One region of the Streptomyces sp. NPDC018610 genome, then DNA from elsewhere that is predicted to be linked to it. Evidence: riboswitches for the same ligand, from Rfam matches in the RefSeq annotation. Region 1 holds a riboswitch; each other region holds the start of a gene.
What was found. Region 1 has a riboswitch for thiamine pyrophosphate ahead of ACH5A8_RS29160 (thiamine ABC transporter substrate binding subunit). Riboswitches for the same ligand answer to the same signal wherever they lie in the genome.
Positions count from the first base shown of each region.

Region 1 (10,379 bases):
AGCGGTGAGGCGCCGAGCATCCGGGCCGCCTCCTCCTGCCGTGGGTCGAGCTGCGCCCACAGGCCGCCCACCGTGCGGACGACGACGGCGTAGTTGAAGAAGATGTGGGCGAGGAGGATCGCCCACACGGTGGTGTCCAGGCGCACCCCCCACAGTTCGTCGAGGAGGCCGCCGTGCCCGACGAGGGCGAGGAAGGCGGTGCCGACGACGACGGTGGGCAGCACGAACGGCACGGTGACCACGGCGCGCAGCACCTGACGGCCGGGGAAGGCGAAGCGGGCCAGCACGTAGGCGCCGGGCAGCGCGATCAGCAGGGTGAGCGCGGTGGAGGCGAGCGCCTGCCAGGTGGTGAACCACAGCACGTGCCGGATGCCGGGGTCGGCGAGCACGTCCGCGAACCGGCCGAAGTGCCAGGCGCCGTCGGCCCGCAGGCCGCGCCGGACGATCGCCACCACGGGGTAGGCGAAGAACACCGCGAAGAACGCGACGGGCAGGGCCATCAGGCCGAGCCGCGCCGCGTTCCCCGAGCGGCGGCGTCGCCCGCCGCCTACTTCACTACGAGCGAGGTCCACGACTTGACCCACTGGTCACGGTTGGCGGCGATCTTCTCCGGGGCCATGGTCTCGGGGTCCTTGGCCTGGGGGCCGTACCGGGTGAACTCCGGCGGCACCTGGGCGGCCTCGCGCACCGGGTAGACGAACATGTTCAGCGGCATGTCGTCCTGGAACTCCTTGGTGAGGAGGAAGTCGAGGAAGGCCTTGCCGCCCTTGGTGTTGCGGGCGTTGCCGAGCAGTCCCGCGTACTCGACCTGCCGGAAGCAGGTGCCCTGGACGACGCCGGTCGGCGCGGTCTTCGGCTGGGGCTTGGCGTAGATGACCTCGGCGGGCGGCGAGGAGGCGTAGGAGACGACGAGCGGGCGGTCGCCGCCCGCCTTCCTGCCGCCGGCGGATCCGGAGAACTCCTGGTCGTAGGCCTGTTCCCAGCCGGAGACGACCTTGACGCCGTTGGCCTTCAGCTTCCTCCAGTACGCCTGCCAACCGGTGTCGCCGTACTTGGCGGCGGTGCCGAGCAGGAAGCCGAGGCCGGGCGAGGAGGCGGCGGCGTCCTCGGTGACGAGGAGGTTCTTGTAGCGCGGCTCGGCCAGGTCGTCGAGGGAGGCCGGCGGGGCCAGTTCGTGGTCGGCGAAGTACTTCTTGTCGTAGTTGACGCAGATGTCGCCGGTGTCGATCGGAGTCACCCGGTGCTTGGCCTGGTCGACCCGGTACTGCGGCAGGACCAGTTCGGAGCCCTTCGGCTGGTAGGGCTGGAACAGGCCGTTGTCCAGGGCGCGGGACAGCAGGGTGTTGTCGACGCCGAAGAAGACGTCGCCCTGCGGGTGGTCCTTGGTGAGAATGGCCTTGTTGACGGCCTGCCCTGCGTCGCCGTCCATGAGGACCTTGACCTTGTAGCCGGAGGACTTCTCGAAGTCCGCGATGACGCTCTTGGACGCCTTCCACGAGTCGTGGCTGACCAGGGTCACGGTCTTGGAGTCCGCGGCGCTCGTGTCGCCGCCCGACGATCCGCACGCGGACAGCGTGACCAGTCCCAGCCCGACCGCGGCCGCGACGAACGTCTTGGTGTGCACTGGACTTTCCTCCTGGGGGTGGGCCAGGAAGAGACGCGGCCCTGCCCGGGCATTCCGTGGGATGCCCGGGCAGGACGCAACAGCTCGAGTGATGACCGAACTTCCTACCCAGAATGACCCGGGCGAGGTTCAGAGGGTCTGCGGCCGGTGCCGCACTCTCAGCGCTGTGGCGCTCCCCTGTCGGAATATGAAGATGTGTGTACGGCCCCAGACTACCGCCCGGCCGCCGGCGACCGCCCACGGCCCACGACGGCGGTCCCGCCGCGGGCCCCGGCGGTCTACCGCTCGGTGGCGGCCAGCTGGCCGCAGGCGCCGTCGATCTCCTGGCCGCGGGTGTCCCGGATGGTCACCGGCACCCCGTGCGCGGCGATCGCCTCGACGAACGCCTTCTCGTCCTCGGGCCGCGAGGCGGTCCACTTGGAGCCGGGGGTCGGGTTGAGCGGGATGCAGTTGACGTGCACCGGCCTGCCCTTGAGGAGACGGCCGAGCCGGTCGCCGCGCCAGGCCTGGTCGTTGATGTCGCGGATCAGCGCGTACTCGATGGAGAGCCGGCGCCCGGACTTCGCCGCGTACTCGAAGCCGGCGTCCAGCACCTCCCGCACCTTCCACCGCGTGTTGACGGGGACGAGGGTGTCGCGCAGCTCGTCGTCCGGGGCGTGCAGGGAGATCGCGAGCCGGCACTTGAAGCCCTCGTCGGCGAACCGGTGGATCGCGGGGACCAGGCCCACCGTCGAGACGGTGATGCCGCGCTGCGACAGGCCGAGCCCGTCGGGCTCGGGGTCGGTGAGGGCGCGGACGGCGCCGACGACGCGCTTGTAGTTGGCGAGCGGCTCGCCCATGCCCATGAACACGATGTTGGACAGCCGCGCCGGGCCGCCCGGCACCTCGCCGTCGCGCAGGGCGCGCATGCCGTCGACGATCTGGTGCACGATCTCGGCGGTCGACAGGTTGCGGTCCAGGCCCGCCTGCCCGGTGGCGCAGAACGGGCAGTTCATGCCGCAGCCCGCCTGCGAGCTGATGCACATGGTCACCCGGTCCGGGTAGCGCATGAGCACCGACTCGACGAGCGTCCCGTCGAACAGCCGCCACAGCGTCTTGCGGGTGGTGCCGGCGTCGGTCGACAGGTGCCGCACGACCGTCATCAGGTCGGGCAGCAGCGCCTCGCGCAGTTTCTCCCGCGAGCCGGCCGGGATGTCGGTCCACTGCTCGGGGTCGTGCGCGTACCGCGCGAAGTAGTGCTGCGAGAGCTGCTTGGCACGGAACGGCTTCTCGCCGATCGCGGCGACGGCCTCCTTGCGCTCGGCAGGCGACAGATCGGCAAGGTGCCGCGGCGGCTTCTTGGCTCCGCGCGGGGCGACGAAAGTGAGTTCTCCGGGCTTGGGCATGGTGGTACCAGTGTCGCAGATCGACTTGGGTGACCTGGGGGCGTCGGTCGTCGGGCCGGCGCCGAGGGGCCCGGACCGGCGCCGCGGCCGTCACGCGGTGGCGTGGGCCCGCCTCTTCCGGCGCGGCCGCTCGTGGGGGTCGCCTCGGCAGGTCCGGGGCCGTGGCCCGTGTCGGTCGTGTCCGGCGTGGTCGTTACCGGGGCCGGGACGGGGGGACGTTGGTACGTTGGGCGGTGCTCCGCGGTCGGCCGTGCCCGGGGTGGGCCGGGGGTGGCCGCCGGGGCCCAGGCGCGGCGAAAGGGGGAAGCGGTGGTCGACGGGGACGGCGACGTGTTCGCCGAAGGGGAGCGGCTGAACCGACGGAAGCGGGACGCCGAACGGAGCCGGCGGGAGGACGTGGAGGCCGGGGAGGCGGCGGTCTCCGCGTTCACGGAGAGGTTCCACGCGTTCGCCCGGTCCAGTGCGCGCAAGCTGGAGGAGGCCGGTGTGCCGCTGTCGGCGGTCCCCTGGGAGGCCCGGCGGCCCGTCGAGCCCCCGCCCCGCTCCTGGCTGGCGCGCAAGCTCTGGACCCCCGAGCCTCCCGAGCGTGTGGCCACGCACCACGCCTGGAGGCTGTGCCGGCTCTGGGCCGGCGGTGACCGGTACAGCGGCATCGGGCGCCATGTGACGTGGGGAGGCGTCTGGGACCGCGGGGACAAGCAGGGCGAGTGGACCGGGTATCCCATCCTCCTGCTGGACCGCCACGGCAACGTGACGGTGGGCCTCTCCGCGAAATTCGCGCCGTCCCTGGGCGAGGGAGCGCCGTACCGCGATTACCTCTACTGGCCGTCGCCGCCCCCCGAGCACGGCGCGCCGCCCGTCGGTGAACGCCTCTCCCGCGTCTCGCCCCAGGACCTGGTGCATTTCATGGGCGAGACCCGGTTCGTGTCCCAGTGGACCGAGGCCGGCACCCAAGCGTACCAGGAAGAGACCGATTCCGTGGAGGAACTGAACGCGGAGGCGGCGGCCTCCTGCCTCGAACGGATGGCGGCGGGAGTCCTCCACATGATCGACGAGCACACCGCCCGAGTCGTCCGGGAGCGGGAAGCCAACCCGTGGCGCCGTCTCGACCAGTGACCACGAACCCGGCCGTACGCGGGAGGAGCCCCCACCCCGGCCGGGGTGGGGGCTCCTCCCGCGTACGCGGCCCGAAGGGTCAGGCAGAGCCGACGAAGAGCACCAGCAGCAGCCAGGCCACCGGCGCGGTGGGCAGCAGCGAGTCGAGGCGGTCCATGATGCCGCCGTGACCCGGGAGCAGGGTGCCCATGTCCTTGATGCCCAGGTCGCGCTTGATCATGGACTCGCCGAGGTCGCCGAGGGTGGCGCTGGCGGCGACGGCGAGGCCGAGGAGCAGGCCCTGCCACCAGAGGCCGTCGTCGATCAGGAACTGCATGCACAGCGCACCGGCGACCATGGCGAAGGCGACGGCGCCGAACAGCCCCTCGCGGGTCTTGCCCGGGCTGATGCGCGGGGCGAGCTTGTGCTTGCCGAAGCGCCAGCCGACCGCGTACGCGCCCGTGTCGCTGACCACCGTGAGGATCAGGAAGGTCAGGACGCGCAGCGGACCGTCGTCCGCGGTGAGCATCATCGCCACGAACGTGGCCAGGAAGGGCACGTAGAAGACGGCGAAGACACCCGCCGTGACGTCCCTGAGGTAGCCCTCGGGCGGCTGTGTCATCCGCCAGACCAGGACCGCGAGCGTGGTCAGGGCCATCGCCACCCAGGCGCCCTCGGCGTCGCGCACGTACCCGGCGACCACCATGGCGGCGCCGCCGACGGCCAGGGGCACGAGCGGCGCCTTGATCTCCTTGCGCTCCTGGAGCCGCGACGTCAGCTCCCACAGGCCGACCACGACCGCGACCGCGATCACGCCGACGAAGACGGCCTTGACGATGAACAGGGACGCGATGATCACCACGCCGAGCCCGAGGCCGACTCCTATGGCAGCGCCCAGGTCCCGGCCCGCGCTCTTCTTCTGCGGGGCGGGCGCCGGCTGCGGGGCGTCGGGCATGGGCTCCGGATTCTGCGACACCGCCTGGTGGGCGGGCGGCGTCTGCGGCGTGTCGTAGGGCCGCGGCTGCGGCGCTTCGTACGGCTGCGGCTGTATCTCGTACGGCTGCGGGTGCGGCTGTATGCCGTACGACTGCGGCTGCCGCGTCTCGTACGGCTGCCGCGTGTCGTACGACTGCGGCTGCGGGGGCTGGGTGCCGTGGGGCTGCGGGGCCTGGTCCCGGAACAAGGGGCCGCCCGTCCGGGCGGCCCCCCGGTCGTCATCCTGGTTTCCGCCGTGTGCGGGCACCTCGGGCACGATGGGCATGGGGCGGGTCTGCTGGGCGCCCTGCTGCGCATCGTACGCGGGGCCCGTGGGGGCGACGGCCCCCGGGGCGGACCCCTGGGCGGGGGACCCGTCCGCGGGTCCCCAGTACCCGGCCGGCTGCGGCGCTCCCCAGGAAGAGTCGTTCATCAGACCTCGAGCAGCTCCGACTCCTTGTGCTTCAGGAGCTCGTCCACCTGCGCGACGTACTTCGCGGTGGTGTCGTCGAGCTCCTTCTCCGCACGGCGGCCCTCGTCCTCGCCGACCTCGCCGTCCTTGATCAGCTTGTCGATCGCGTCCTTGGCCTTGCGGCGCACCGAGCGGATGGAGACCTTGGCGTCCTCACCCTTGCCCTTGGCGACCTTGATGTACTCGCGGCGGCGCTCCTCGGTCAGCTCGGGGAACACCACACGGATGATGTTGCCGTCGTTGCTCGGGTTGACGCCCAGGTCGGAGTCCCGGATCGCCTGCTCGATGTTGCGCAGCGCGGTCTTGTCGAACGGGGTCACGACCGCCATCCGCGGCTCCGGCACGGAGAACGAAGCCAGCTGGTTGATCGGCGTCGGCGCCCCGTAGTAGTCGGCCACGATCTTGTTGAACATCGCCGGGTGCGCACGGCCGGTGCGGATCGCGGCGAAGTCCTCCTTGGCGACCACGACGGCCTTCTCCATCTTCTCCTCGGCCTCGAGGAGGGTCTCTTCGATCACCACTTGCTCCTGCGTGTCTTGAGTAGGCCCGGCTGCGGTTCCTCGTCGGGGCCGACGGCCGGCTGCGTCGCGTCTTCTTCCTGCACGGTTCCCGACCGGCAGGCCATTGTCCATCCCCCGGTCCGGGTCCGTCCCGCCCGTCCCCCGGACAGGTGTCGCGCCCGGGACGGGTCTCGTGCCCCCGGACGGGGTGTCGTGCCGTGGACGAGGTGAGTCGTCCGGTCGACGGGTCCCCGTCGGGTCGGGTCAGCCCCGACCGGCCTGGTCACCCACAAGCGTGCCGATCTTCTCACCCTTGACGGCGCGGGCGATATTGCCCTCCTTCAGGAGCTCGAAGACGACGATCGGGAGCCGGTTGTCGCGGCAGAGCGTGATCGCCGTGGCGTCGGCGACCTTCAGGTCGCGGGTGATGACCTCGCCGTAGCCGAGGGCGTCGAACTTCACCGCGTCCGGGTTGGTCTTCGGGTCGGAGTCGTAGACCCCGTCCACGCCGTTCTTGCCCATGAGCAGCGCCTCGGCGTCGATCTCCAGGGCGCGCTGGGCGGCGGTGGTGTCGGTGGAGAAGTACGGCATGCCCATACCGGCGCCGAAGATGACCACGCGGCCCTTCTCCAGGTGGCGCACGGCGCGCAGCGGGATGTACGGCTCGGCGACCTGGCCCATGGTGATGGCGGTCTGGACCCGGCTGTCGATGCCTTCCTTCTCGATGAAGTCCTGCAGGGCGAGGCAGTTCATCACGGTGCCGAGCATGCCCATGTAGTCCGAGCGGGCGCGGTCCATGCCGCGCTGCTGGAGCTCGGCGCCGCGGAAGAAGTTGCCGCCGCCGATCACGATCGCGATCTGCGCGCCGTCCCGGACGACGGCCGCGATCTCGCGGGCGATGGCGTGCACCACGTCCGGGTCGACGCCCAGACCCCCGCCGCCGGAGAAGGCCTCTCCGGACAGCTTCAGCAGAAACCGGCCGGTCACTTTGCCGTCGTCGCTCTTCTGGGCCTTGGTGGTCATTGAGATTCCGCCTCTGTTACGTGGTGCACATGCGAAGAAGGCCATTGCCGGTGGGGCGTGTTTCGCATCCCATGCTCGGCAATGGCCTCCTCGTCAGATCTGCTGTCGTCCGTCACGCGCGTGTGCGTGGCGCCATACGCGGGCGACATGGACGACTGCTGTCGACCCTATCCGGGTCGGGCGTCCGTCGCGGTACGGACTGTGGACTCAGATGCCGACCTTGATGCGCGTGAAGCGCTTCAGGGTGACACCGGCCTCGTCCAGAACCTTCTGGACGGACTTCTTGTTGTCCAGCGCGTAGGGCTGGCCGAGCAGCGTGGCGTCCTTGAAGAAGCCGTTCACGCGACCCTCGACGATCTTGGCGATCGCGGCCTCGGGCTTGCCCTCGGCGCGGGTGGTCTCCTCGGCGATGCGACGCTCGGACTCGACGACCTCGGCCGGCACGTCCTCCTTGGAGAGGTACTTCGGCGCGAAGGCGGCGATGTGCTGGGCGATGCCCTTGGCGACCTCGGCGTTCGGCTTGTCCAGCTCGACGAGGACACCGATCTGCGGGGGCAGGTCGGGCATCGTGCGGTGCATGTACGCGATCACGAAACCGTCGGTGAACTGCGCGAAGCGGTCCAGGACGATCTTCTCGCCGAGGTTGGCGTTGGCCTCGTCCACGAACGCCTGGACGGTCTTGCCGGCCTCGATCTCGGAGGCGAGCAGGGCCTCCAGGTCGGCCGGGGAGGTCTGGGCGACGTGCTCGGCGATGGCCTTGGCCACGGCCTGGAACTTCTCGCCCTTGGCGACGAAGTCCGTCTCGCACTTCAGCTCGACCAGGACACCGGAGGAGTTGTCGTCGGCGATGATCGAGACCACGGCGCCGTTCTCGGCGGAGCGGCCCTCGCGCTTGGCGACGCCCTTCTGGCCCTTGATGCGCAGCGCCTCGACGGCCTTCTCGACGTTGCCCTCGGCCTCGTCCAGCGCCTTCTTGCAGTCCATCATGCCGGCGCCCGTGAGCTCACGAAGCTTCTTGACGTCGGCGGCGGTGTAGTTCGCCATGAGTCTGTGAATCTTTCTCGAAGTCTGGAAGATCGAAGATCAGGGGGCCTGCGGTCCCCCGCGCCCATGGAGCGCGAGCCCGCTGACGCGCCGCTGACCTACGGGTGAACGGCGGGAGCGGAGTTGACACCCGCTCCCGCCGTCAACACTGACGCTGACGGGTCAGGCCTGCTGCTCGCCCTCGGCGGCCGGGGCCTCGGCAGCCGGCGCCTCGGCGGCCGGAGCCTCGGCGGCCTCAGCCTCGGCGGCCTCAGCCGGCTTCTCGGCCTCGGCGGCCGGCGCCTCGTCGGCCTTCTTCTCGCCCTCGAGCAGGTCGCGCTCCCACTCGGCGAGCGGCTCGCCCGCGGCCTTCTCGCCCTTGTCACCGGTGGCGACGCGAGAGCGGGAGATGAGGCCCTCGGCGACGGCGTCGGCGATCACGCGGGTGAGCAGGGTGACGGAGCGGATCGCGTCGTCGTTGCCCGGGATCTTGTAGTCGACCTCGTCGGGGTCGCAGTTGGTGTCGAGGATGGCGACGACCGGGATGTTCAGCTTCCGGGCCTCGCCGACCGCGATGTGCTCCTTCTTGGTGTCCACGATCCAGACGGCGCTGGGCACCTTCTGCATCTCGCGGATACCGCCGAGGGTCTTCTCCAGCTTGGCCTTCTCGCGGGAGAGGACCAGGAGCTCCTTCTTGGTGAGGCCGGAGGCGGCCACGTCCTCGAAGTCGATCTGCTCGAGTTCCTTCAGGCGCTGCAGGCGCTTGTAGACGGTCGAGAAGTTGGTGAGCATGCCGCCCAGCCAGCGCTGGTTGACGTAGGGCATGCCGACGCGGGTGGCCTGCTCGGCGATGGCCTCCTGCGCCTGCTTCTTCGTGCCGACGAACATGACCGTGCCGCCGTGGGCCACGGTCTCCTTGACGAACTCGTAGGCGCGGTCGATGTACGACAGCGACTGGAGCAGGTCGATGATGTAGATGCCGTTGCGCTCGGTGAAGATGAAGCGCTTCATCTTCGGGTTCCAGCGACGGGTCTGGTGACCGAAGTGGACGCCGCTCTCCAGCAGCTCCCGCATCGTGACGACGGCCATGGCCGTATCTCCTTGATTTTCTCGGTTGTGCCGCGGATGCCGGACGGCTTCCGCGCCTGACGCCCGCGTGCGCCTGCCGCGAAGGACCGAGGGGCGCTGACACCGACCGTTGCCGGCCGGGGTGTCGGGGCGTGCGAAGTCGACCCGGTGACCCGGGTCGCCACCAGAAGTGTACGGGACACGGAAGGCGCCGGGTGACGCCGCTGTCCACAACCGGCGGGTTGTCCACAGGATCCGGCGGCGGACGGCGGTGCGGGGCACCGTGGGCGCATGTCTGGGATGCGTGGGACGCGCTCGACGCGCGGGATGCGATGGGTGAACGGGCGGCTCTGGCTGGGGGCGCTGCTGGGCCTGACCGTGGGCGTGCCGGCCCCGGCGGCGTGGGCGGACGGGACGGTCCCCGGCCCGCCGAACGGTCAGGGGACGGCGGGGACGGAGGTCACGATGGGCCGGTCCGGTGGCGGTAGCGGGTCCGGGGCGGGCGGCGGGTCCGCGGCGGGTGCCGGACCTGTGCCCGCGGACGGATCTGTGCCCGCGGACGGCCCATGGGGGTCGGGTGGGGCGGCGGGGGCAGGCGGGTCGGTGCCGGCCGTGGGGCGGGTCTGGCCCGTGGGGGCACGGCCGCCGGTGCTGCGCGGCTGGGAGCCGCCGGCCACGCCGTACGGGCCCGGCCACCGGGGCGTGGACCTCGGGGCGCCGCCGGGCGCCCCGGTACGGGCGGTGGCGGCGGGCCGGGTCTCCTTCGCGGGCTCGGTGGCGGGGCGCGGCGTGGTCGCGGTGGAACTGTCGGGGACGGGTCTTCCGCCGTTGCGGACGACGTATGAGCCGGTGCGGGCCTCGGTGAAGGAGGGCGACACGGTGGCGGCGGGCCAGGTCGTCGGCACGGTGGAGGAGTCAGGGCCGGCCCCGGGATCGCACTGCGGGGGCGGCTGCCTGCACTGGGGCCTGCTGCGGGGGGAGACCTATCTCGACCCGCTGCTGCTCCTGCCCCCTTGGCTGCTCGACGGCGGCCCGTCGAGACTGCTGCCGGTGCTGGGGGTGCCGACACCGGCATAGCGGTCACCGACGAACCGGGCGACGCCCGAAGGCCTGGGTGTGCCGCTCCCGCCGGCGTACCCTGCAGCACCGACTGTCCGGGTGCCGCGCCCGGGCTCCCGGGCGGTGCCGGAAAGCCGGAACGCCGCTTTCTGGGG
Region 1 is NZ_JBISAL010000012.1:210,259-220,637, reverse strand. It holds gene ACH5A8_RS29165 (ABC transporter permease) at 1-572, opposite strand, end outside; gene ACH5A8_RS29160 (thiamine ABC transporter substrate binding subunit) at 548-1,624, opposite strand; TPP riboswitch at 1,708-1,813, opposite strand; gene rlmN (23S rRNA (adenine(2503)-C(2))-methyltransferase RlmN) at 1,903-3,009, opposite strand; gene ACH5A8_RS29150 (hypothetical protein) at 3,319-4,125, shown strand; gene ACH5A8_RS29145 (phosphatidate cytidylyltransferase) at 4,205-5,512, opposite strand; gene frr (ribosome recycling factor) at 5,512-6,069, opposite strand; gene pyrH (UMP kinase) at 6,316-7,074, opposite strand; gene tsf (translation elongation factor Ts) at 7,282-8,118, opposite strand; gene rpsB (30S ribosomal protein S2) at 8,281-9,186, opposite strand; gene ACH5A8_RS29120 (murein hydrolase activator EnvC family protein) at 9,631-10,242, shown strand.

Region 2 (10,379 bases), on a different contig from region 1:
GGTGCGCCGTCTCAAACGGGACGGCTTCGCCTTCGACACCGGCCCCGGACTGCTCCCGTTGCCCGCGGTCTACCGCGACCTGTTCGTCAAGACCGGCAAGGAGCCGCTGGAGGACCGCGTCGAACTGGTCCAGGTCGACCCCTCCGCACGGCACGTCTTCGCGGACGGCGCCGAGGTGTCCCTGCCGAACGCCTCCCGTGCGGGCGTCGTCACGGCCCTGGACGAGGCGCTCGGGGCGGGGGCCGGGCAGCGCTGGGGCGACTTCCTGGTGCGGGCGCGCGAGGCCTGGGACCGCACCCGCAGGCCGCTGCTGGAGGAGCCGCTGTGGCCCAACTGGCCGGTGCTGGCCGAGCGGGAGCCCTATCCGGCGGTGCCGCACAAGCGCCTGCTGCGCACCCGGCGGGCCGGCACGCTCGCCGAGGTCGGTGCCTGGGAGCTGCGCGACGCCCGCCTCGCCGCGCTCCTGGAGAGTCACGCGCTCGCCTACGGCCTCGATCCGCGCACCGCTCCGGCGAGCGCGGCCGTGCTGCCGTACATGGAGCACGCCTTCGGCACCTGGTACGTCCGGGGCGGCCTGCGTGAGCTGGCCCGCGCGGTGTACGAGCGGTGCGTGGCCCGCAGGGTCGAGTTCGTCTTCGGTGCCGAGGCCCGGCGGATCGTCGAGGAGGACGGCCGGGCGGCGGGCGTGGAGTTCGCCGACGGGTCCGTCGCGGAGGCGGAGTTCGTGGTCGCCGGGGTGCCGCCGAGGACCCTGGAGCGCCTGGCCGGCCGTGCGTCGGTCCGGAACGGCGGCGGGGTGCCGGCCCAGCGCGGACTGCCGAGCCGGCTGACCGTGCTGCTGGCGCTGCGCGGCGGGCGTCCCGAGGGGACGGCGCACCGGACCGTGGTGCACACACGGGACCGCGAGGCCGAACTCGACGCGTTGTTCGGCACCGCGCCCAGGATGCCCGCGCTGCCCACGGTCACCGTGTCGCGGCCCGGCGACCCGGCGCTGGCGCCGGACGCCGAGCACGAGGCCGTGACGCTCACGGCCACGGTCCCGGCCCCCGCGGACGGCTCGGCGGTCGCGGGGCGCGAGGCCCTGGAGGTCCAGGCCGACCGCATGATCACGGCGGCCGAGCGCGCGGTGCCGGGGCTGCGGGACCGGATTCTGTGGCACGAGGTCCGCGGCCCGGCCGACGTCGAGCGGGAGACCGGTGCGGCGGGCGGCGCCGTGCCCGCGCCGGCGCTGGCCGCCGCCGAGGGGCGGCTGCTGCACCCGTCCAACTCCACCGCGCTCGCCGGGCTGTTCACCGTGGGCGGCTGGTCGCACCCCGGCGGCGGGCTGCCGCACGCCGGGATGTCGGGCGCGCTGGTGGCAGGACTGATCGTGGAGGGACCGGAGTTCCGCGGCTCCCAGTGACCCCGGCCGGGCAGTGGGCCCGGCCCGGGCCTGCGTTCGGCCCGGCAGCAGTGGGCCCGGCCGGGTTCGATTTCGGCCCGGCCGTGAGTCCGGTCCGGCCGTGCGCCCGGCTCGCGGTGGGTCCGATCCGTCAGCGCCCCCGACCCGGCGACCGGCCGCCGGGCTCGAGAACCCGCCGGGCCCAGAACCTGCCGGGCTCAGAGGCCGGGTTCAGGCCGGGTTCAGAATCGGTACTGCTCGTCGAAGCCCGCCCCGTGCGGGGCCTGGCCCTGCCCCTCGGCCTGGTAGGGGTAGGGCTGCTGCTCGGGCGGGAGCCCGTTCGCGTCCTCGCCGCGCTGCTGCGGAACCCACACCCCGGCGGCCGGCGTCTCGCCCCCGTAGCCGCCCGCGGCGTACGGGTCCTGGGCGCCGTGGGTGCCGTAGGCGGTGTCGTAGGAGGCGTCGCCGTAGGCGGGCTGGCCGGTGAAGTACGGGTCGGAGTAGCCGGTGTAGCCCTGGCCGGTGGTGTCGTAGCCGTAGCCCTGCTGCCCGTAGCCGGAGTAGTCGTAGCCGTAGCCCTGGTCGGCGCTCTGGGCCGTGGTGGCGTACTCGTCCTGGGGCGTCCGGGTGCCGTAGACGCCGTAGGAGCCGGTGTCGTCGGGCAGGGGCTGCGGCTCGTACACCGCGGTGCTCTCGGCGGCCGTGGCGCGGCCGGGCCGGGCGGGCGCGAACACGTCGTCACGGTCCTGGTCGTCGTCGTGCCCGTAGGGCGGGCCGTCGTCCCCGGTCAGCGCCTTTGCCGCGTCCGCTCCGGCCAAGACGTCCACGCCGTCCGTGAGATGCGCGCCGTCCGTGAGGTGGGCGCCGTCCGCGTCGGGGTGCGGTACGCCGTCGACGGCTTCGGGGCCGGCGGCCTCCGGGTCCGCGCCCTTCTTCTTGCGCTCGGCCCTGCCCCGGCGGCGCTTGGTTCCCTCGCCGTCCGGACCGGGCCGGCTGACCGCCCAACCGGCCGCGAACCCGCGGCGGAAGGACAGCGTCACGTACGTCTGCCCGACCGCGAACGCGGCCGTGCCGAGGCCGATGACCAGAACCGACGGGATCAGCACACCGAGCACGACGCACAGGAAGCCCGCGAAGGCCAGCAGCCGCCAGCGCAGCCGCGCCTTGTACTGCAGCAGCACCTCGCCGAGCAGCCACAGCGCGACGACGCCGAACGCGATGTAGAGGACCGTCCAGCCCATGTACGCCCCTCTCCCAGTGACCGCTCCGCAGTGTGTCGTACGCGGGTACGGCCGGTCTAGGCCCGCGGTGGGTGGTGCAGGCCCAGGTTCTCGTAGATTTCCAGGGTCGCCGTGGAGTTGTTGAGCGTGATGAAGTGCAGTCCGGGCACTCCTTCGGCCAGCAGCCGCGCGCAGAACTCGGTGGCGAACTCGATCCCCATGGAGCGTACCGCCGCCGGATCGTCCTTGGCTGTGAGGATCCGCTCTTTCAGGGCGTCGGGAATGACGGCGTTGCTCAGCTGGGGCAGCCGTTCCAGCATCTTGACGCTGGTGACCGGCATGACCTCGGGGATGACCGGGGTCTCGCAGCCCGCGGCGGCGACGCGGTCGCGCAGCCGGAGGTAGGACTCCGGCTGGAAGAACATCTGGGTGATGGCGTAGTCGGCGCCGGCGCGGCACTTGTCGACGAAGCGCGCGACGTCCGAGTCCCAGTCCGCCGAGCGCGGGTGCATCTCGGGGAAGGCCGCCACGCCGACGCAGAAGTCGCCCGACTCCTTGATGAGACGGACGAGTTCGGCGGCGTAGGTCAGCCCGCGCGGGTGCGGGACCCACTCGCCCATCGGGTCGCCGGGCGGGTCGCCGCGCACGGCGAGCATGTTGCGGATCCCGGCGTCGGCGTACTGGCCGATGATGTTGCGCAGTTCGGCGATCGAGTGGTTGACGGCGGTGAGGTGCGCGACCGGCGTCAGCGTGGTGTCGGCGGCGATCTGCTCGGTCGCCCGGACCGTGCCCGCGCGGGTGGAACCGCCGGCCCCGTACGTCACGGAGACGAAGTCGGGGGCGACCGCCTCCACCCTGCGCAGCGCGTTCCACAGGTTGCGCTCGCCCTTCTCCGTCTTCGGCGCCCAGAACTCGAAGGAGAACGTGCTCTTGCCGGTGGCGAGCATGTCGCGCACGGTGCGAGCGCGGTCAGTCCTGGTGGATGCGGTTCCGAGGGCCATACTCGCAGGTTATCCACAGGGCGGCGGTCCCCCAACCGAACCCCGGAAATTTGACCGAATTGCCCCTTTCTCGTCCACCCATCGGACACGTGACCCCGAAATACGCCCCGGACACCCCATCGCCCGTCCGAATAGCGAGACACATTCGGGAGTAGAGCGACCGGAGCGACCGGAGCGAGATCACAGCAGGTCAGAGCACGCCGCGAACGGCATCGGAGCGGATCCGGCTATCCCGCCTGCCGCAGTCGCTCGGCGAACTCCGCCGCCGCCGCGCCGGGGTCGTCGGCCTCGGTGATCGCCCGGACCACGACGACCCGCCGGGCGCCCGCGTCGAGGACCTCGTCGAGGTTGCCGAGGTCGATGCCGCCGATGGCGAACCAGGGACGGTCGGTGCCGAGGGAGGCGGTGTGGCGGACGAGGCCGAGGCCGGGCGCGTGGCGGCCGGGCTTGGTCGGGGTGGGCCAGCAGGGGCCCGTGCAGAAGTAGTCCACGCCGTCCTGCGCCGCCGCGGCCTCCGCCTCCGCCTCGGAGTGCGTGGAGCGGCCGATCAGGACGCCGTCGCCGAGTATCGCGCGGGCCGCCGGGACGGGCAGGTCGCCCTGCCCGAGGTGGAGCACGTCCGCGCGGGCGGCGTGCGCGACGTCCGCGCGGTCGTTGACCGCGAACAGCTTGCCGTGGCGGGCGCAGGCGTCGGCGAACACCTTCAGGTGCTCCAGCTCCTCCCCCGCCTCCATGCCCTTGTCCCGCAGCTGCACGATGTCGACTCCGCCGGCCAGCACCGCGTCGAGGAACTCGGGCAGATCGCCCCGCTCCCTGCGGGCGTCCGTGCACAGGTACAGGCGCGCGTCGGCGAGCCGGTCACGAGCGGCGGCCGCGGAGGTGTCGATGGCGGCGTCGGACATACGTGGGTCCCCCCGTTCGTCGATGCGGCGCGCCCCCGCTCCGCTGTGGACGCGGTACGGCGGCACGCCGCTGTGGATGCGGTGCGCTCACGCGCCGCTGTCGGTGCGGCGGCGGCGCCCACGGCCTACGGAGACCGCGGTCGCCGTTCACCGCTGGTGCAGTGTGCCGACCCTACGGCGGTCGGCGCGGGGCCGGAGCCCCGCCCCGGGAACGGCCCGGCACAGGGGCCCGGCCGCTCAGGGCCGCTCGTCCGGATCACGCCGGACTCGCCCGCCCCGGCCCGGGCGGACGAAGGACCCGAGGGCGGCGTGGCTTCAGACGGCCAGAGCCTGGGCGCGTCGCTTCACCTCCGTGCCGCGGTTCTCACTCAGGGCCTGCGCGGGGGTGCCGGGCAGGGTCGGGTCGGGGGTGAACAGCCACTCGATCATCTCTTCGACCGTGAAGCCGTCGTCCCGCAGCAGCGTCAGGGTCCCCGTCAGGCCCTTGACGACCTTGTCGCCGTCGATGAAGGCGGCAGGCACGTGCAGGGCCCGGTTCTCACCCCGGCGTACGGCGATGAGCTGGCCCTCCTTGACCAGCTGCCGCACCCGTGTCACCTCGACGTCGAGCATTTCGGCGATGTCGGGCAGGGTGAGCCAGGCGGGGACGAGAGCATCAATCTTGGCGTCAATCTCGGTCACGGGACCAAGCGTGCCATCTGCCACCGACAGTCCCAAGTCAGCCCCGCCCACCTGGGAGGACGGCGCGCGGCACGGCGCCCTACGCGGTGGCCGCCTTCAGCGGTCTGGCCGGGTCCGCCAGCAGCCCGGGATCCATCGCCGTGCCGGCCTCGATCAGCCGCCGGCCCTGCGCGAGATCGCGCGGTCGGCCGACCGCCAGCAGAGCGACCAGCCGGTCCCCGCGCAGCCAGCAGACGGTCCACGCGGGCCCGGCGGGCTCGCCGCGCCACAGCAGCGTGTCGTCCGGGGTGTGGTGGCCGGCGTACTGCACGAAGCGGCCGAACTGCTCGGACCAGAAGTACGGCACCGGGTCGTAGGCCGCCGGCGCCGGGCCGACCACGTTGGCGGCGACCGTGCGCGGACCCTGCAGCGCGTTGTCCCAGTGGTGGACCAGCAGCCGCTCGCCGTACCGCCCCGAGGGGAAGGAGGCGCAGTCGCCGACGGCGTACACGTCCGGGACGGAGGTGCGCAGGTGGTCGTCGGCCAGGACCTCGCCGTGCTCGCCCAGCCCGACGCCGGAGCCGGCCAGCCACGCCGTCGCCGGGCGCGCCCCGATGCCGACGACGACGGCGCCGGCGGGCAGCCGCGAGCCGTCGTCGAGCACCACCGCGCCCGGCTCGACGCGCGCCACGCGCGCGCGGGTGCGCAGTTCGGTGCCGCTGTCGGCGTACCAGGCGGTCATCGGCGCGGCCACCTCGGCCGGCACCGCCCCCGCCAGCGGCCGGTCCGCGGCCTCCACCACCGTCACGGCGCAGCCGGCCTCGCGGGCGGCGGTGGCGAACTCCGCGCCGATCCAGCCGGCGCCGACGACCACCACGTCGTGCTGCTCGGCGAGGACGGGCCGCAGTCGTTCGGCGTCGTCCAGGGTCCGCAGCAGGTGGACGCCGGGGACGCCCTCGGAGCCCGGGAGGCGAATCGGTTCGGCACCGGTGGCGAGCACGAGGACGTCGTAGGGCACCGGCCCGTCGGAGGTGTCGAGCACATGTTCCTCGGGGCGGATCGCCAGCGCCTCACGGCCGAGCCGCAGTTCGATGCCGAGCGCCTCGAAGTCGACGTCGAAGGCGGATCCCTCGGCCTTGCCGAGCAGGACGGCCTTGGACAGCGGCGGCCGGTCGTAGGGCTGGTGGGGCTCGGCGCCGATCAGTACGACGGCGCCGGTGAAGCCCTGCTCGCGCAGGGCGACCGCGGTCTGCACGCCGGCCATGCCCGCGCCCACGACGACCACGCGCCGCGGCTGTGCCGTGCCCTGTTCCTGCGTCTGGTCGCTCACCTGATCACCTTAGACAACTGACGAGCCGTCAGTCAGCGGGCGTGCGCCGTGACCTGCCGCACAACCGCTGTCAGGCGATCTGCTCCACCACGCTCGTCCCGCTGCCCGGCCGCGACTCCCACTCCCAGGACTCCTCCAACCGGACGCGCCCGTCGGGGAGTTCGACCACGGACGACACGCAGTGCCCGGAGGCGGTGGTGCCGTCGCGGCGGAGCTGGACGTATCGGAAGTCGAGCCGGTCGCCTTCCCGGATACCCACCAAATGGCCGCGTACGACATCGCCGCCGGCGTACTCGGCCCAGATCTGCCCGTCCTTCTCGTGGTACGTGAAGCGGGTCAGCGTGCCCACCTGACCCGGGGCCTGGTCGGCGACGGGGGCGAGGACCAGACCGTCCAGTGAGCGTGGCATCGAAAAAGACTCCCTCGAAAGTGGCGCTGGTAGGCTACAAGCACTCGCGGGAGCCCGGACGCACCGGGCTGAGAGGGAGGCTGGCGGCCTCCGACCGTACGAACCTGATCCGGGTCATGCCGGCGAAGGGAGGGGCTGGACGCCCATGTCGTTGCCACGCACGTCAGACGTCCTCGTCATCGGGGGCGGAATCATCGGACTCGTGACGGCCTGGCGCGCGGCGCAGCGCGGGCTCGCCACGGCCGTGGTGGACCCCGAGCCGGGCGGCGGGGCCGCGCAGGTCGCGGCCGGGATGCTGGCCGCCGTCACCGAACTGCACTACGGCGAGCAGACGCTGCTCGGACTCAACCTGGCCTCGGCGCGCCGCTATCCGGACTTCGCCGCGGAACTGACCGAGGCGACCGGACACGACCTCGGCTACCGCCGGTGCGGGACGCTCGCCGTGGCGCTGGACGCCGACGACCGCGCCCATCTGCGCGAACTGCACGCCCTGCAACAGCAGTCGGGCCTGGACTCGGAGTGGCTGTCCGGGCGGGAGTGCCGGCGGCTGGAGCCTATGCTCGCGCCGGGGGTGCGCGGCGGGCTGCGGGTGGACGGTGACCACCAGATCGACCCGCGGCGGCTGGCCGGCGCCCTGGTGACCGCCTGCGAGCGGGCGGGCGTGGTCTTCCACCGCGCCTGGGCCGAGCGGCTCACCGTCGAGCGGGACCGGGCCGCGGGCTGTGTGCTGCGCGACGGCACGGCGCTCGCCGCCGGGCAGGTGGTGCTGGCGGCCGGCAGCCTCAGCGGCGAGCTGGCCGGGGTGCCGGACGAGGTGCTGCCGCCGGTGCGGCCGGTCAAGGGCCAGGTGCTGCGGCTGACGGTGCCCCGGCGGTACGCGCCGTTCCTGAGCCGCACGGTGCGCGCGGTGGTGCGCGGCAGCCACCTGTACCTGGTGCCGCGGGTCAGCGGCGAGCTGGTCGTCGGGGCCACCAGCGAGGAGCTGGGCTGGGACACGACGGTGACGGCCGGCGGCGTGTACGAACTGCTGCGTGACGCGCACGAGCTGGTGCCCGGCATCACCGAGCTGCCGCTGACCGAGACCCGGGCCGGACTGCGCCCCGGCTCCCCGGACAACGCGCCGCTGCTCGGCCCCACCGAGCTGCCCGGACTGCTGCTGGCCACCGGGCACTACCGCAACGGCGTGCTGCTCACACCGGTCACCGGCGACGCCATGGCGCAGGTCCTGACCACCGGCGAACTGCCGGAAGAGGCCCGTCCCTTCACCCCGCGACGCTTCGCCGCCGCCTTCCTCACGGAGCAGCCCGCGTGAACATCTCCGTCAACGGCGAGCCCCGCCGTATCGCGCCCGGCACGGCGCTCGACGCCGTCGTGCAGGCCCTGACCGCGGCGCCCTCCGGGGTGGCCGCCGCCCTCAACGAGACCGTCGTCCCGCGCACCCGCTGGTCGTCCACGACGCTGGCCGAGGGCGACCGCGTCGAGGTCCTGACCGCCGTCCAGGGAGGCTGACCATGGCTGACGACCCCTTCGTCCTCGGCGGTACGTCCTTCACGTCCCGCCTGATCATGGGCACCGGCGGCGCGCCGAGCCTCGACGTGCTGGAGCGGGCCCTGGTGGCGTCCGGCACGGAGCTGACCACGGTGGCCATGCGCCGGGTCGACGCGTCGGTGCACGGTTCGGTGCTGTCGGTGCTGCGCAGGCTGGGCATCGCGGTGCTGCCCAACACGGCGGGCTGCTTCACCGCCGGCGAGGCGGTGCTCACGGCGCGCCTGGCGCGGGAGGCGCTGGGCACCGATCTGGTCAAGCTGGAGGTCATCGCCGACGAGCGGACCTTGCTGCCGGACCCGATCGAGCTGCTGGACGCGGCGGAGACGCTGGTCGACGACGGCTTCACGGTGCTGCCGTACACCAACGACGACCCGGTGCTGGCCCGCAAGCTGGAGGACGTGGGCTGCGCGGCGATCATGCCGCTGGGCTCGCCGATCGGCTCCGGGCTCGGGATCCGCAACCCGCACAACTTCCAGCTGATCGTGGAGCACGCGCGCGTGCCGGTGATCCTGGACGCGGGCGCCGGCACCGCCTCGGACGTGACCCTGGCGATGGAGCTGGGGTGCGCGGGCGTGATGCTCGCCTCGGCGGTGACCCGGGCGCAGGAGCCGGTGCGGATGGCCGAGGCGATGCGGCACGCGGCGGCGGCGGGCCGACTGGCCCGGCTGGCCGGGCGCATCCCGAAGCGCCACTTCGCCGAGGCGTCCTCGCCCACCGAGGGCCTGGCCCGCCTGGACCCGGAGCGCCCGGCCTTCTAGGACCTGCCCGGCCCCCCGAGGGAAGCCCCGGAGGGGCCGGGCGCCCGCCCGGCCCCGGGGCGACCGGCTCACCGGCACCTGTCCGCTCCCAGTGGGCGCCCCGGTGGCGCCCAGGCGCCTTCAGGCACGCGAGAAGCGTCACAGGACGGCTTCAGTCCCGTCGTGGAGTGCGGCCGGAAGGGGTGTGTGTCCGTGGCGGCTCGTAGACTCCAGTGCGTGGATACGACCCTTCAGGACCCTCTCGTCGGGCAGGTGCTCGACGGCCGCTATCGCGTCGACGCGCGGATCGCCGTCGGCGGGATGGCCACGGTCTACCGGGCCCTGGACACCCGCCTGGACCGGGTCCTCGCACTCAAGGTGATGCACCCCACGCTCGCCGCCGACGCCTCCTTCGTGGAGCGGTTCATCCGGGAGGCCAAGTCGGTGGCCCGTCTGGACCACCCGAACGTCGTACAGGTATTCGATCAGGGGACGGACGGGTCGTACGTCTACCTGGCCATGGAGTACGTCGCCGGCTGCACCCTGCGGGACGTGCTGCGCGAGCGCGGGGCGCTCCAGCCGCGGGCCGCGCTGGACATCCTGGAGCCGGTGCTCGCCGCGCTGGGCGCCGCCCACCGCGCGGGATTCGTGCACCGGGACATGAAGCCGGAGAACGTCCTGATAGGGGACGACGGCCGGGTCAAGGTCGCCGACTTCGGGCTGGTGCGGTCCGTGGACACGGTGACGAACACCACCGGCGCCGTCCTCGGCACCGTCTCCTACCTCGCCCCGGAGCAGATCGACAACGGCACCGCCGACCCCCGGGTCGACGTGTACGCGTGCGGTGTCGTCCTCTACGAGATGCTGACCGGCGCCAAGCCGCACCAGGGCGAGAGCCCCGCCCAGGTGCTCTACCGGCATCTGCACGAGGACGTGCCCGCCCCCTCGGCCGCCGTGCCGGGACTGCCGCCCGAGCTGGATGGGCTGGTCGCGGCGGCCACCGTCCGCGACCCGCGCACGCGCCCGCACGACGCGGTGGCGCTGCTGGCGCTGGTGCGCGGGGCCCGCTCGGCGCTGAACGCCGACCAGCTCGACGCGCTGCCGCCGCAGGCCCGCACCGGCGAGCACGACAACGCCGACGACCGCACCAGCGTGATCCCGCGCTCGCTGACGGTGCCGCGCCCGCTGCCC
Region 2 is NZ_JBISAL010000001.1:306,223-316,601, forward strand. It holds gene ACH5A8_RS01360 (phytoene desaturase family protein) at 1-1,402, shown strand, start outside; gene ACH5A8_RS01365 (hypothetical protein) at 1,624-2,622, opposite strand; gene metF (methylenetetrahydrofolate reductase [NAD(P)H]) at 2,679-3,602, opposite strand; gene thiE (thiamine phosphate synthase) at 3,830-4,504, opposite strand; gene ACH5A8_RS01380 (Rv2175c family DNA-binding protein) at 4,820-5,185, opposite strand; gene ACH5A8_RS01385 (NAD(P)/FAD-dependent oxidoreductase) at 5,265-6,494, opposite strand; gene ACH5A8_RS01390 (hypothetical protein) at 6,565-6,903, opposite strand; TPP riboswitch at 6,940-7,051, shown strand; gene thiO (glycine oxidase ThiO) at 7,049-8,215, shown strand; gene thiS (sulfur carrier protein ThiS) at 8,212-8,412, shown strand; gene ACH5A8_RS01405 (thiazole synthase) at 8,415-9,209, shown strand; gene pknB (Stk1 family PASTA domain-containing Ser/Thr kinase) at 9,426-10,379, shown strand, end outside.
Region 2: another riboswitch for thiamine pyrophosphate. It lies ahead of thiO (glycine oxidase ThiO); the one in region 1 lies ahead of ACH5A8_RS29160 (thiamine ABC transporter substrate binding subunit).

Region 3 (10,379 bases), on a different contig from region 1:
CAGGAAGGACAGCAGGCCGGGTATCTCGATGGCGACCGTGTTGTGGCCCTTCTCCACATTGCCGTAGGCGAAGATCGAGAACGGGGCCGGCTCCTGCCCGTCCCACAGGGCCTCGGCGGCGGCCATCTTCATCGGCTGCTGCTTGAACATGACCTTGCCGAGGGTGTCGCCGCTGATCGCGGTGAGCAGGCCGGCGATGACCACGGTGATCAGGCCGAGCCGCAAAGAGGTCTTCATCGCGCCCACGTGCTTCTTGCGGGCGAGGTGGTAGGCGGCGATGCCCACCATGAAGGCGCCACCGGTCAGAAAGGCGGCGGAGAGCGTGTGGGAGGCCTGGCTGAGCGCGGTGTTCTGGGTCAGGACCGCCCAGAAGTCGGTGAGTTCCGCGCGGCCCTTGGCCTTGTCGATGCGGTAGCCGACGGGGTGCTGCATCCACGAGTTGGCCGCGAGGATGAAGTACGCCGACAGGATCGTGCCGAGCGAGACCATCCAGATGCAGGCCAGGTGGATCTTCTGGGGGAGCTTGTCCCAGCCGAAGATCCACAGGCCGATGAAGGTGGACTCGAAGAAGAACGCGATCAGGGCCTCGAAGGCGAGCGGGGCACCGAAGATGTCGCCGACGAAGCGGGAGTAGTCCGACCAGTTCATCCCGAACTGGAACTCCTGCACGATGCCGGTGACCACACCCATGGCGATGTTGATCAGGAAGAGCTTGCCCCAGAACTTGGTCGCCCTGAGGTACTTCTCCTTCTCCGTGCGCACCCAGGCGGTCTGCAGTCCTGCCGTCAGAGCGGCCAGCGAGATCGTCAGGGGAACGAACAGGAAGTGGTAGACGGTCGTGATGCCGAACTGCCAGCGCGCCAGCGTCTCCGGCGCCAAAGCCAGGTCCACGTCGTCACTCTCCTTACGTCGCCGTGGTCACGGTGACGGTTTGCCCTGATGTGTCCTACACAACAGGGCAGCAATCGGACTAGCTTGTGAACGCGTTCACATTCACAAGCAATTATGACGTACCGATTTTCGACGCGGCACCGGGGGTCCCCCTTCACCTTCGCGTCGACCCCTTGGCAAGGACTTCAACAACTTGTTGAATTGCACGCCATGCAGATACGCATCTCCTGGCCCACCGGACACCTCGTCGCCAGCCTCGACGACACCCCGACCGCGCGCGCCCTCGCCGCGGAACTTCCGCTGGTCTCCTCCGCCCACACCTGGGGCGAGGAGGTCTACTTCGACACCGGCATCCGTGTTCCACGTGAAACCGACGCACGGCAGGTCGTCGATCCCGGCACGGTCGCGTTCTGGACCGACGGTGACGCGCTGGCCCTCCCCTACGGGCCCACGCCGATCTCGCGCGGTGACGAATGCCGCCTCGCGAGTCCGTGCAACGTCCTCGGCCGGATCGATGGCGACCCGCGCCTGCTGACGGCCGTCCGCGCCGGCGATCCGGTACGCGTGGAGCTCGTGAACGACTGAGGGCCCGTCCGAGCGGACGTGTCACACGAAGACCACGCCGCCGGACAGGCCCTCAAGGACCGCGGGACCGCTCACGCCTCCTTGCGGAACGCCTCCGCCGCCTTCAGGAAGATGTCGTTCGCCTCGGTCTCCCCGATGGTCACTCGCACGCCCTCACCCGCGAACGGCCTGACGACCACACCCGCCTGCTCACACGCCTCGGCGAAGGCGACCGTGCGCTCCCCCAGCCGCAGCCACAGGAAGTTGGCGTGCGTCTCGGGCACGTTCCAGCCCTGCGCGCGCAGCGCGTCGACCACGCGCGTGCGCTCGCACACCAGCGAGCCGACCCGGCCCAACAGCTCGTCCTCGGCCCGCAGCGAGGCGATCGCCGCCTCCTGCGCCAGCTGGCTCACGCCGAACGGCACGGCCGTCTTGCGCAGCGCCGCCGCCACCGGCTCATGGGCGATCGCGAAGCCCACCCGCAGCCCGGCCAGGCCGTACGCCTTGGAGAATGTGCGCAGCACACAGACGTTGGGCCGGTCACGGTAGATGGCCACGCCGTCGGGCACCTCGGGGTCGCGGATGAACTCGCGGTAGGCCTCGTCGAGCACGACCAGCACGTCGCCGGGCACCCGGTCGAGGAAGCGCTCCAGCTCCGCCCGCCGCACCACCGTGCCCGTCGGGTTGTTGGGGTTACAGACGAAGATCAGCCGGGTGCGGTCGGTGATCGCGTCCGCCATCGCGTCCAGATCGTGCACCTCGCCCGGCGTCAGCGGCACCTTCACCGAGGTCGCCCCGCTGATCTGGGTGATGATCGGGTAGGCCTCGAAAGACCGCCAGGCGTAGATGACCTCGTCACCGGGGCCGCTGGTGGCCTGGATCAGCTGCTGGGCGACACCGACGGAACCGGTGCCGGTCGCCACGTGGGAGGCCGGAACACCGAAGCGCTCGGCCAGCTCCTCGATCAGCGCGGTGCACGCCATGTCCGGGTACCGGTTGAAGGAGCAGGCGGCCGCCGTCACGGTCTCCATGACACCCGGCAGCGGCGGGTAGGGGTTCTCGTTGGAGGACAGCTTGTACGCTGCCGGGCCACCGGCCGCTGCGGGCTTTCCCGGCTTGTAGGTGGGGATACCCTCCAGCTCGGCGCGCAGCTTCGGGTTCGTCTCGCTCACCGCAGTCCTCCTCGTGACCACACCGGCTTTCCAATACTGCACACCTTATGAGGATTGGCCGCCGGTGCGTATGGGTCGGCGGCCATCACTCCTGCCGGTTTCCGGCCTCGTCCGTCACACTGGCATCACAGGCACCACGGCACAAATGAGCGCGAATCGGGGGCGCATCGCACATATATCTATGCGCCGGTGGCTCGCGCCGTGGCGCGCGTCCCCCGTCAAGGTGAGTTGAGACCTCTTCGAGACCTCGGAAGCACGGCAGGCTCACACCTGCCACCGCATCACGTCCTGCGGCCAGATCGGTCAACCAGCTCTGTTTCGCAGGCCATTAATCGATCTTGATCATGCAGAAACGTGCCTGTCAACGCGTGCATATGCGTCCGCGCTACCCCACCGCATGAGCCCTACTATCGGCTCGCCATGACAGCAGCAGGGAAGCACCAGGTGAGCCGCGCGGAAACCTCACGCCGAGGCAGCCGGCCGGGCCGGGCGGGCATCAGAGACGTGGCCGCCGCCGCCGGAGTCTCCATCACGACCGTCTCCGACGCCCTCAACGGCAAGGGCAGACTCCCGGACGCCACCCGCCGCCATGTCCGCGAGGTGGCCGACCGGCTGGGGTACCGGCCCTCCGCCGCCGCCCGCACCCTCCGTACCGGCAAGTCCGGCCTCATCGGCCTGACCGTGACCACCTACGGGGATGAACCTTTCACCTTCACCGAGTTCGCGTACTTCGCCGAGATGGCCCGGGCCGCCACCTCGGCCGCGCTCGCCCGCGGCTACGCCCTCGTCATCCTGCCCGCGACCTCCCGCCACGACGTGTGGTCGAACGTCGCCCTGGACGGCACGGTCGTCATCGACCCCTCCGACCAGGACCCGGTGGTCAGCGAACTCGTCCGCCAGGGCTTACCCGTGGTCAGCGACGGCCGCCCGGTCGGCTCGCTGCCCGTCACCGCCTGGGTCGACAACGACCACGAGGCCGCCGTCCTGGGCATCCTCGACCACCTCGCCGAAGCCGGTGCCCGCCGCATCGGCCTGCTCACCGGCACCACGACCGACACGTACACCCATCTGTCGACCACCGCCTACCTGCACTGGTGCGAGCGCGTCGGCCAGGACCCGGTCTACGAGGCCTATCCCGCCCACGACCCGTGCGCCGGCGCCGTCGCCGCCGACCGGCTGCTGGCGCGCCCCGACCGGCCCGACGCCGTCTACGGACTGTTCGACCCGAACGGCACCGACCTGCTCGCCGCCGCCCGCCGCTACGGACTGCGGGTCCCCGAGGACCTGCTGCTGGTCTGCTGCAGCGAGTCCACCGTGTACGCCAGCACCGAGCCGCCCATCACCACGCTCTCCCTGAAGCCGCGCCGCATCGGCACGGCCGTCATCCAACTGCTCATCGACGCGATCGAGGGCGTCGAGTCGGACCACCCGGTCGAGCAGGTCATACCGACCGAGCTGATCGTGCGCACCTCGTCCCAGCGACGCCCGCCGCGCACGACGGTCAGCCCGCCACGCGCACCGGAGGAGCAGTAGGGACAGCCGGTCGCGGGACCGCCGAAGAGTGCCCAACCGGGGCGAAAGCCGCAGTGAACCTGAGTCCTGTTCCGATTCACCACCCCTGGGTCATCACATGGCGCGATCCGCATTCCTATGATGGGCCCACGACACCGCGGGCCGCTGCGACCAGGCAGTCCGAAGCGGTGCAGATGCGGCGCGATGGTGGAGGGGTCGATGACTCAGGGGGCCGGTCAGGGACCCGAGGTGGAGCGGACGGCGACGTTGCGTGACTTCCGAGTGCCCGCGTATGTGAACGAGACCGGTCCGTACGCCCACAGCCATGCGGCCGAGCCCGTGCCGCCGGCCGAGCCCGGCTACCCGGCTGCCGCGGAGGGCTACCCCGACGCGTACACGCCCACGGAGCGCGACCTGCCCGTCATCAACCGCGGCGACACACTCCAGGCGGGCACCGCGCCGACGCCCGCGCCGGCCGCCCAGCAGCCGGCCGCCGGTCCCGGCCCGCTGTTCGTCGTCGGCGACGTGCACGGCTACCTCGACGAGCTGGTCGCCGCCCTCCAGGAGCAGGGCCTCATCAACGCCGCGGGCCAGTGGTGCGCGGGGGCCGCACGGCTGTGGTTCCTCGGCGACTTCACCGACCGCGGCCCGGACGGCATCGGCGTCATCGACCTGGTGATGCGACTGTCCGCCGAGGCGGCCGCGGCCGGCGGCTACTGCAAGGCGCTCATGGGCAACCACGAGCTGCTGCTGCTCGGCGCCCGGCGGTTCGGAGACACGCCGGTCAACTCCGGCGCGGGCACCGCCACCTTCCAGGCGGCCTGGCTGCTCAACGGCGGTCAGAAGTCCGACATGGACCGCCTGCAGGACCACCACCTGCAGTGGATGGCCCGCCTCGACGCGGTCGAGGAGGTCGACGGCTATCTGCTCGTGCACTCCGACACCACCGCCTACCTCGACTACGGCCGCTCGATCGAAGAGGTCAACGACACCGTCCGCGAGGCGCTCACCCGCAACGACGCGGACGAGGTGTGGGACCTGTTCCGCAAGTTCACCAAGCGCTTCTCCTTCCGCGACGAGGGCGGCGCCGACGCCGTGCGCTCCCTGCTCGATACGTACGGCGGCACCCGCATCGTTCACGGCCACAGCCCGATTCCCTACCTGCTGGGCGAGGTCGGCTCCGAGGAGGGCGACGAGGCGGCCGGTCCGGTGGTGGAGGGACCCCACGTCTACGCCGACGGGCTCGCCATCGCGATGGACGGCGGCGTGACCATGGCCGGGAAGCTGCTGGTCCGGCAACTGCCGCTGGACAACTGACCGTTCCGCGTCCTGCCGTCGGGCCCCCGCCGACGGCCCAGGTCGGCACGCAATTTGTGGAAACCCCCTGTCACCTCGCGCCGTGACGGCTCTACCATCGGCTTATCCGTAGCAGGCTCCCCTCCGTTTCTGCCCGACGGCTCGTCGCCATGCGAGCCCCCAGCCCTACGGAGCATCGGGGGATGCACATGAACAGCGTTCCGCAGTACCTGCTGAGTGAGGACCGCCAGGAATTCGAGCGGATCCTCGATGAGGCGCTGCGCTCCGCCCCACACCGCCCGGAACTCGCCGCCATCGGACAGCGGCTCACCACCGAACAGCTGCGCACCATGGCTCTCGGCGCGACGGCCCTGATCACGGTGGCCGCCGCGACCGAGTACCAGCACTACGTGAAGATCCGTGAGGAACTGCGCCGGCCGACGGCCGTCCCGGCGACCTCGTCCGCCTCGTCGTCCGTCCTCGGTGCCGGCTCCGCGGAGCAGGGCACGGCCACGGCCGGGGCGGCCGCCGAGACGACCGGAGCGGGCGCGGGCGCCGTCGTCGCGGTCCTCGCCCCGGTCCTCGCGGGCATAGCGGCGACGGTCTTCCTCCTCGTCGGCTACCTCCTGAAGATGCTCGACCCGGCACCCGCGTTCGCCCAGACCATGATCACCGCCGGCTGGGTGTTCGGCGCCGTGACCGCGGCCGCGATCGTCGTCGCCGGCACCGCGCTGCTGCTCACCGCCCTGCGCAACCATCCCTCGCCCGAGCCCGGCGCCGGGCTCCACGAGGAGGTCGAGCAGGCCAGGGACGCATGGCGCGACGCGCTGCTCGAGCGCGGCATCCTGCCGTTCCTGCGCGATGCGCTCGCCGGTCCCTCCACCGCACCGCGCCGGAGGGACCGGGCGGAACCGGGCGACCGCATCCCACAACTCGGCTACGGCCGACCGGGCTTCAGCAGCCCCGACGACGGAGTCCCGAGCGCCCGGCCGCGCTACACCAGCCCCGACTTCACCAGCCCGGACTTCGGCGGCCCGGAGCACCAGCCGGAGTAGACGGGGCTGCGCCTCCCACTCCGCACTGCGCCATGGCGGCCGGCGACGCGGGCGGGGCGGCCCGAAGAGCCGCCCCGGCGGAACGACGGGGCCCCGGGTGCTTCAGGGGCCCCGACGCGACCGTACGGGACGGGCGGGACGGACGGGTCCTCGCGCTGCCGCCGGCCCGGCAGGGCCGGTCCGCACCGGCGGGTGCGGACGAGTTCCGTCCGAACCCGCCCGACCGCCACTCTTCAAGCGCCCCCGCCCGGCCGACGCCGTCATCGCCGCCGCGCCACCACCGCCGATCAGTCGGCCAGCGGCAGATACACCCGGTTCCCGCTCGCCGCGAACTCCTTCGACTTCTGCAGCATCCCCTCGGCGATCTCCTCGGCGGACGAACCCGCCGCCGCGCTACCGCCGAACCGCTCGGTGATGCTTTGACTGATCTTCATCGAGCAGAACTTCGGCCCGCACATCGAGCAGAAGTGCGCCGTCTTGGCGGGCTCCGCCGGAAGCGTCTCGTCGTGGAACTCCCGTGCCGTGTCCGGGTCGAGGGCCAGGTTGAACTGGTCCTCCCACCGGAACTCGAAGCGGGCGTCGGACAGTGCGTCGTCCCACTCCTGCGCCCCCGGGTGCCCCTTGGCGAGGTCGGCCGCATGGGCGGCGATCTTGTAGGTGATCACGCCGGTCTTGACGTCGTCCCGGTTGGGCAGGCCCAGGTGCTCCTTGGGCGTGACGTAGCAGAGCATGGCCGTGCCCCACCACGCGATCATCGCGGCGCCGATGCCCGAGGTGATGTGGTCGTACGCCGGAGCGACGTCCGTCGTCAGCGGGCCGAGCGTATAGAACGGAGCCTCATCGCAGATCTCCTGCTGAAGGTCGATGTTCTCCTTGATCTTGTGCATCGGGACATGTCCCGGGCCCTCGATCATGGTCTGTACGTGGTAACGCTTCGCGATCGTGTTGAGTTCCCCGAGCGTGCGCAGCTCCGCGAACTGCGCCTCGTCGTTGGCGTCCGCGATCGAACCGGGCCTGAGGCCGTCCCCGAGGGAGTACGTCACGTCGTAGGCGGCGAGGATCTCGCAGAGTTCCTCGAAGTTCTCGTACAGGAACGATTCCTTGTGGTGCGCGAGGCACCAGGCCGCCATGATCGAGCCGCCGCGCGAGACGATGCCGGTCTTGCGGTTGGCGGTCAGCGGCACGTACGCCAGGCGCACGCCGGCGTGGACGGTCATGTAGTCCACGCCCTGCTCGGCCTGCTCGATGACCGTGTCCTTGTAGATCTCCCAGGTCAGTTCCTCGGCCCTGCCGTCGACCTTCTCCAGGGCCTGGTAGAGCGGCACCGTCCCGATGGGAACGGGGGAGTTGCGCAGCACCCACTCCCGCGTGGTGTGGATGTTGCGGCCGGTGGAGAGGTCCATGACCGTGTCGGCGCCCCAGCGGGTCGCCCAGGTCATCTTCTCGACCTCCTCCTCGATGGAGGACGTCACCGCGGAGTTGCCGATGTTGGCGTTGACCTTCACCAGGAATCGCTTGCCGATGATCATCGGCTCGATCTCCGGATGGTTGACGTTGGCCGGCAGCACCGCGCGGCCCGCCGCGATCTCCTCGCGGACGACCTCGGGATCGACGTTCTCCCGGACCGCCACGAACTCCATCTCCGGCGTGATCTCCCCGCGGCGCGCGTAGGCGAGCTGCGTCACCGCGCCACCGTCGCGCCCGCGGCGCGGCTGACGCGGCCGGCCCGGGAACACCGCGTCGAGGTTGCGCAGACCGCCGCGCGGCGAGGTGTGCTTGATGCCGTCGTCCTCGGGACGGACGGGGCGGCCCGCGTACTCCTCGGTGTCACCGCGGGCGATGATCCAGTTCTCCCGCAGCGGCGACAGCCCCCTGCGGACGTCCGTCTCGACGAGTGGATCGGTGTATGGGCCCGATGTGTCGTACAACGTGACCGACTGACCGTTGGTGAGGTGCACTTGACGGACCGGCACCCGGAGGTCGGGGCGCGAGCCCTCGACGTACCCCTTGTGCCAGCCGATGGACTTCCCGGCCTCCCCGTGGGGAGCGTTCCGCTCCCCGTCGCTGGACAGCTGCGTGGAGGCAGGCGTGCGTGCGTCCTTGTTGGTCATGAGACCTACTCCCTACGCCGGCATTACCCGGTAACAGGTTCGGCGGTCGACGCAGCGGCTCCCGTCCGTCGGTGTCCCCCGTGGAACATCGCTCGTTCCACGTGAAACACCGCGAGACGAAGGTCAGCGCCCTCTCAGCCCGGTGCTCCGAGCTCCCGCGTGTGCAAAGGTGCCCCCACGCTAGCGCCATTTGTGGCGCGGTGAACAGGGGGCCTCCGCCGTACTTGCGATGATCGGGCGGTGACCACGACACACCAGTTCCCCCATCCGCCGCCCGAACCGGGGCGCGGGACCGCCGACGGACACGGGCAGGAATCCGGGCACGCGCCTGGTCACGGGCATGCGCACGGTCACAGTCACGGCCCCGCCGCCCCCGTCTCGAAGCACCTGCGCAAGGTCATCGCGGCGATCCTGATCCCGTTCGCCGCAGCGGTGCTCGTCGGCCTCACCGTGCTCTGGCCCGGCGGCACGCCCTCCCACCAGCGCACCGGCGTCGGTTTCGACCGGCAGACCCAGCAGGCCACGGTCACTCAGGTGGCGGCGGTGAGCTGCAGGACGGTGAACACCTCCGGGGACACGCCGACCGGCGACACCTCCACCGCCGAGGGCGCCTCCGCCCAGGCGCAGGCGTCGGGCACCTGCAGGAAGGCCACGATCCGCGTCGACACCGGCAAGGACGAGGGGCGTACGTTCACCGAGATCGTGCGGCCCGACCAGCCCCGGCAGTTGCACCAGGGCCAGAAGGTGGTGGTCGCCTACGAACCCTCCGCTCCGAAGGAGCTGCAGTACTCGGTCACCGACGTCAACCGGCGTCTCCCGGTGGCGTTGCTCGCCGGTGTCTTCGCACTCGCCGTCGTGGTCGTCGGGCGAATGCGGGGCGTCATGGCACTGGTCGCGCTGGCCATCAGCTTCCTGGTGCTGAGGTTCTTCGTCCTGCCCGCGATCCTGGAGGGATCGAACCCGCTGGTGGTGGCCGTGGTCGGGTCGAGCGCGATCATGCTGATCGCGCTGTACATGTGTCATGGCCTCTCCGCCCGGACATCGGTGGCGGTGCTCGGCACCCTGATCTCCCTGGTGCTGATCGGCCTCCTGGGCTCGCTGTTCATCGGCTGGGCCGCGCTCACCGGCAACACGGACGACAACACCGGTCTGATCCATGGCCTGTATCCGTCCATCGACATGAGCGGACTGCTGCTGGCCGGCGTCATCATCGGCTCGCTCGGCGTCCTCGACGACGTGACGGTCACGCAGACCTCGGCCGTCTGGGAGCTGCACGAGGCCAACCCGGCGATGGGCCCGCGAGGGCTGTACCGGGCGGGCATCCGCATCGGGCGCGACCACATCGCGTCCGTCGTCAACACCCTCGTCCTCGCCTACGCGGGCGCCGCGCTGCCGCTGCTGCTGCTCTTCTCCATCGCGCAGAGCAGTATGGGGACCGTCGCCAACAGCGAGCTCGTGGCGGAGGAGATCGTCCGTACGCTGGTGGGCTCGATCGGGCTGGTCGCCTCGGTGCCGGTCACCACGGCGCTCGCCGCGCTCGTGGTCTCGGCCGACCGTCCGGGGCAGGCCCGGGCCGTGGCGGCCGCCGGTGGTCCCGCTCCGGCACGCGGTGGCAGGGGCAGGCGCCGCAAGCGGTGACCGGGGGGCGGCATCGTCGTCCTCACCACCGGCGCACGCGGTACGACGTCCGTCACCGCACACGCCTGCTGCCGAAACGCTTCAGCCCGCGCTCTGCTCCTCCGCGAGGATGCGGTCCAGCGCCTCGTCGAGGTGGGCGT
Region 3 is NZ_JBISAL010000003.1:471,777-482,155, reverse strand. It holds gene ACH5A8_RS11580 (cytochrome ubiquinol oxidase subunit I) at 1-891, opposite strand, end outside; gene ACH5A8_RS11575 (cyclophilin-like fold protein) at 1,102-1,476, shown strand; gene hisC (histidinol-phosphate transaminase) at 1,548-2,627, opposite strand; gene ACH5A8_RS11565 (LacI family DNA-binding transcriptional regulator) at 3,048-4,160, shown strand; gene ACH5A8_RS11560 (metallophosphoesterase) at 4,344-5,456, shown strand; gene ACH5A8_RS11555 (hypothetical protein) at 5,639-6,490, shown strand; gene thiC (phosphomethylpyrimidine synthase ThiC) at 6,778-8,601, opposite strand; TPP riboswitch at 8,594-8,770, opposite strand; gene ACH5A8_RS11545 (YibE/F family protein) at 8,842-10,239, shown strand; gene ACH5A8_RS11540 (SsgA family sporulation/cell division regulator) at 10,321-10,379, opposite strand, start outside.
Region 3: another riboswitch for thiamine pyrophosphate. It lies ahead of thiC (phosphomethylpyrimidine synthase ThiC); the one in region 1 lies ahead of ACH5A8_RS29160 (thiamine ABC transporter substrate binding subunit).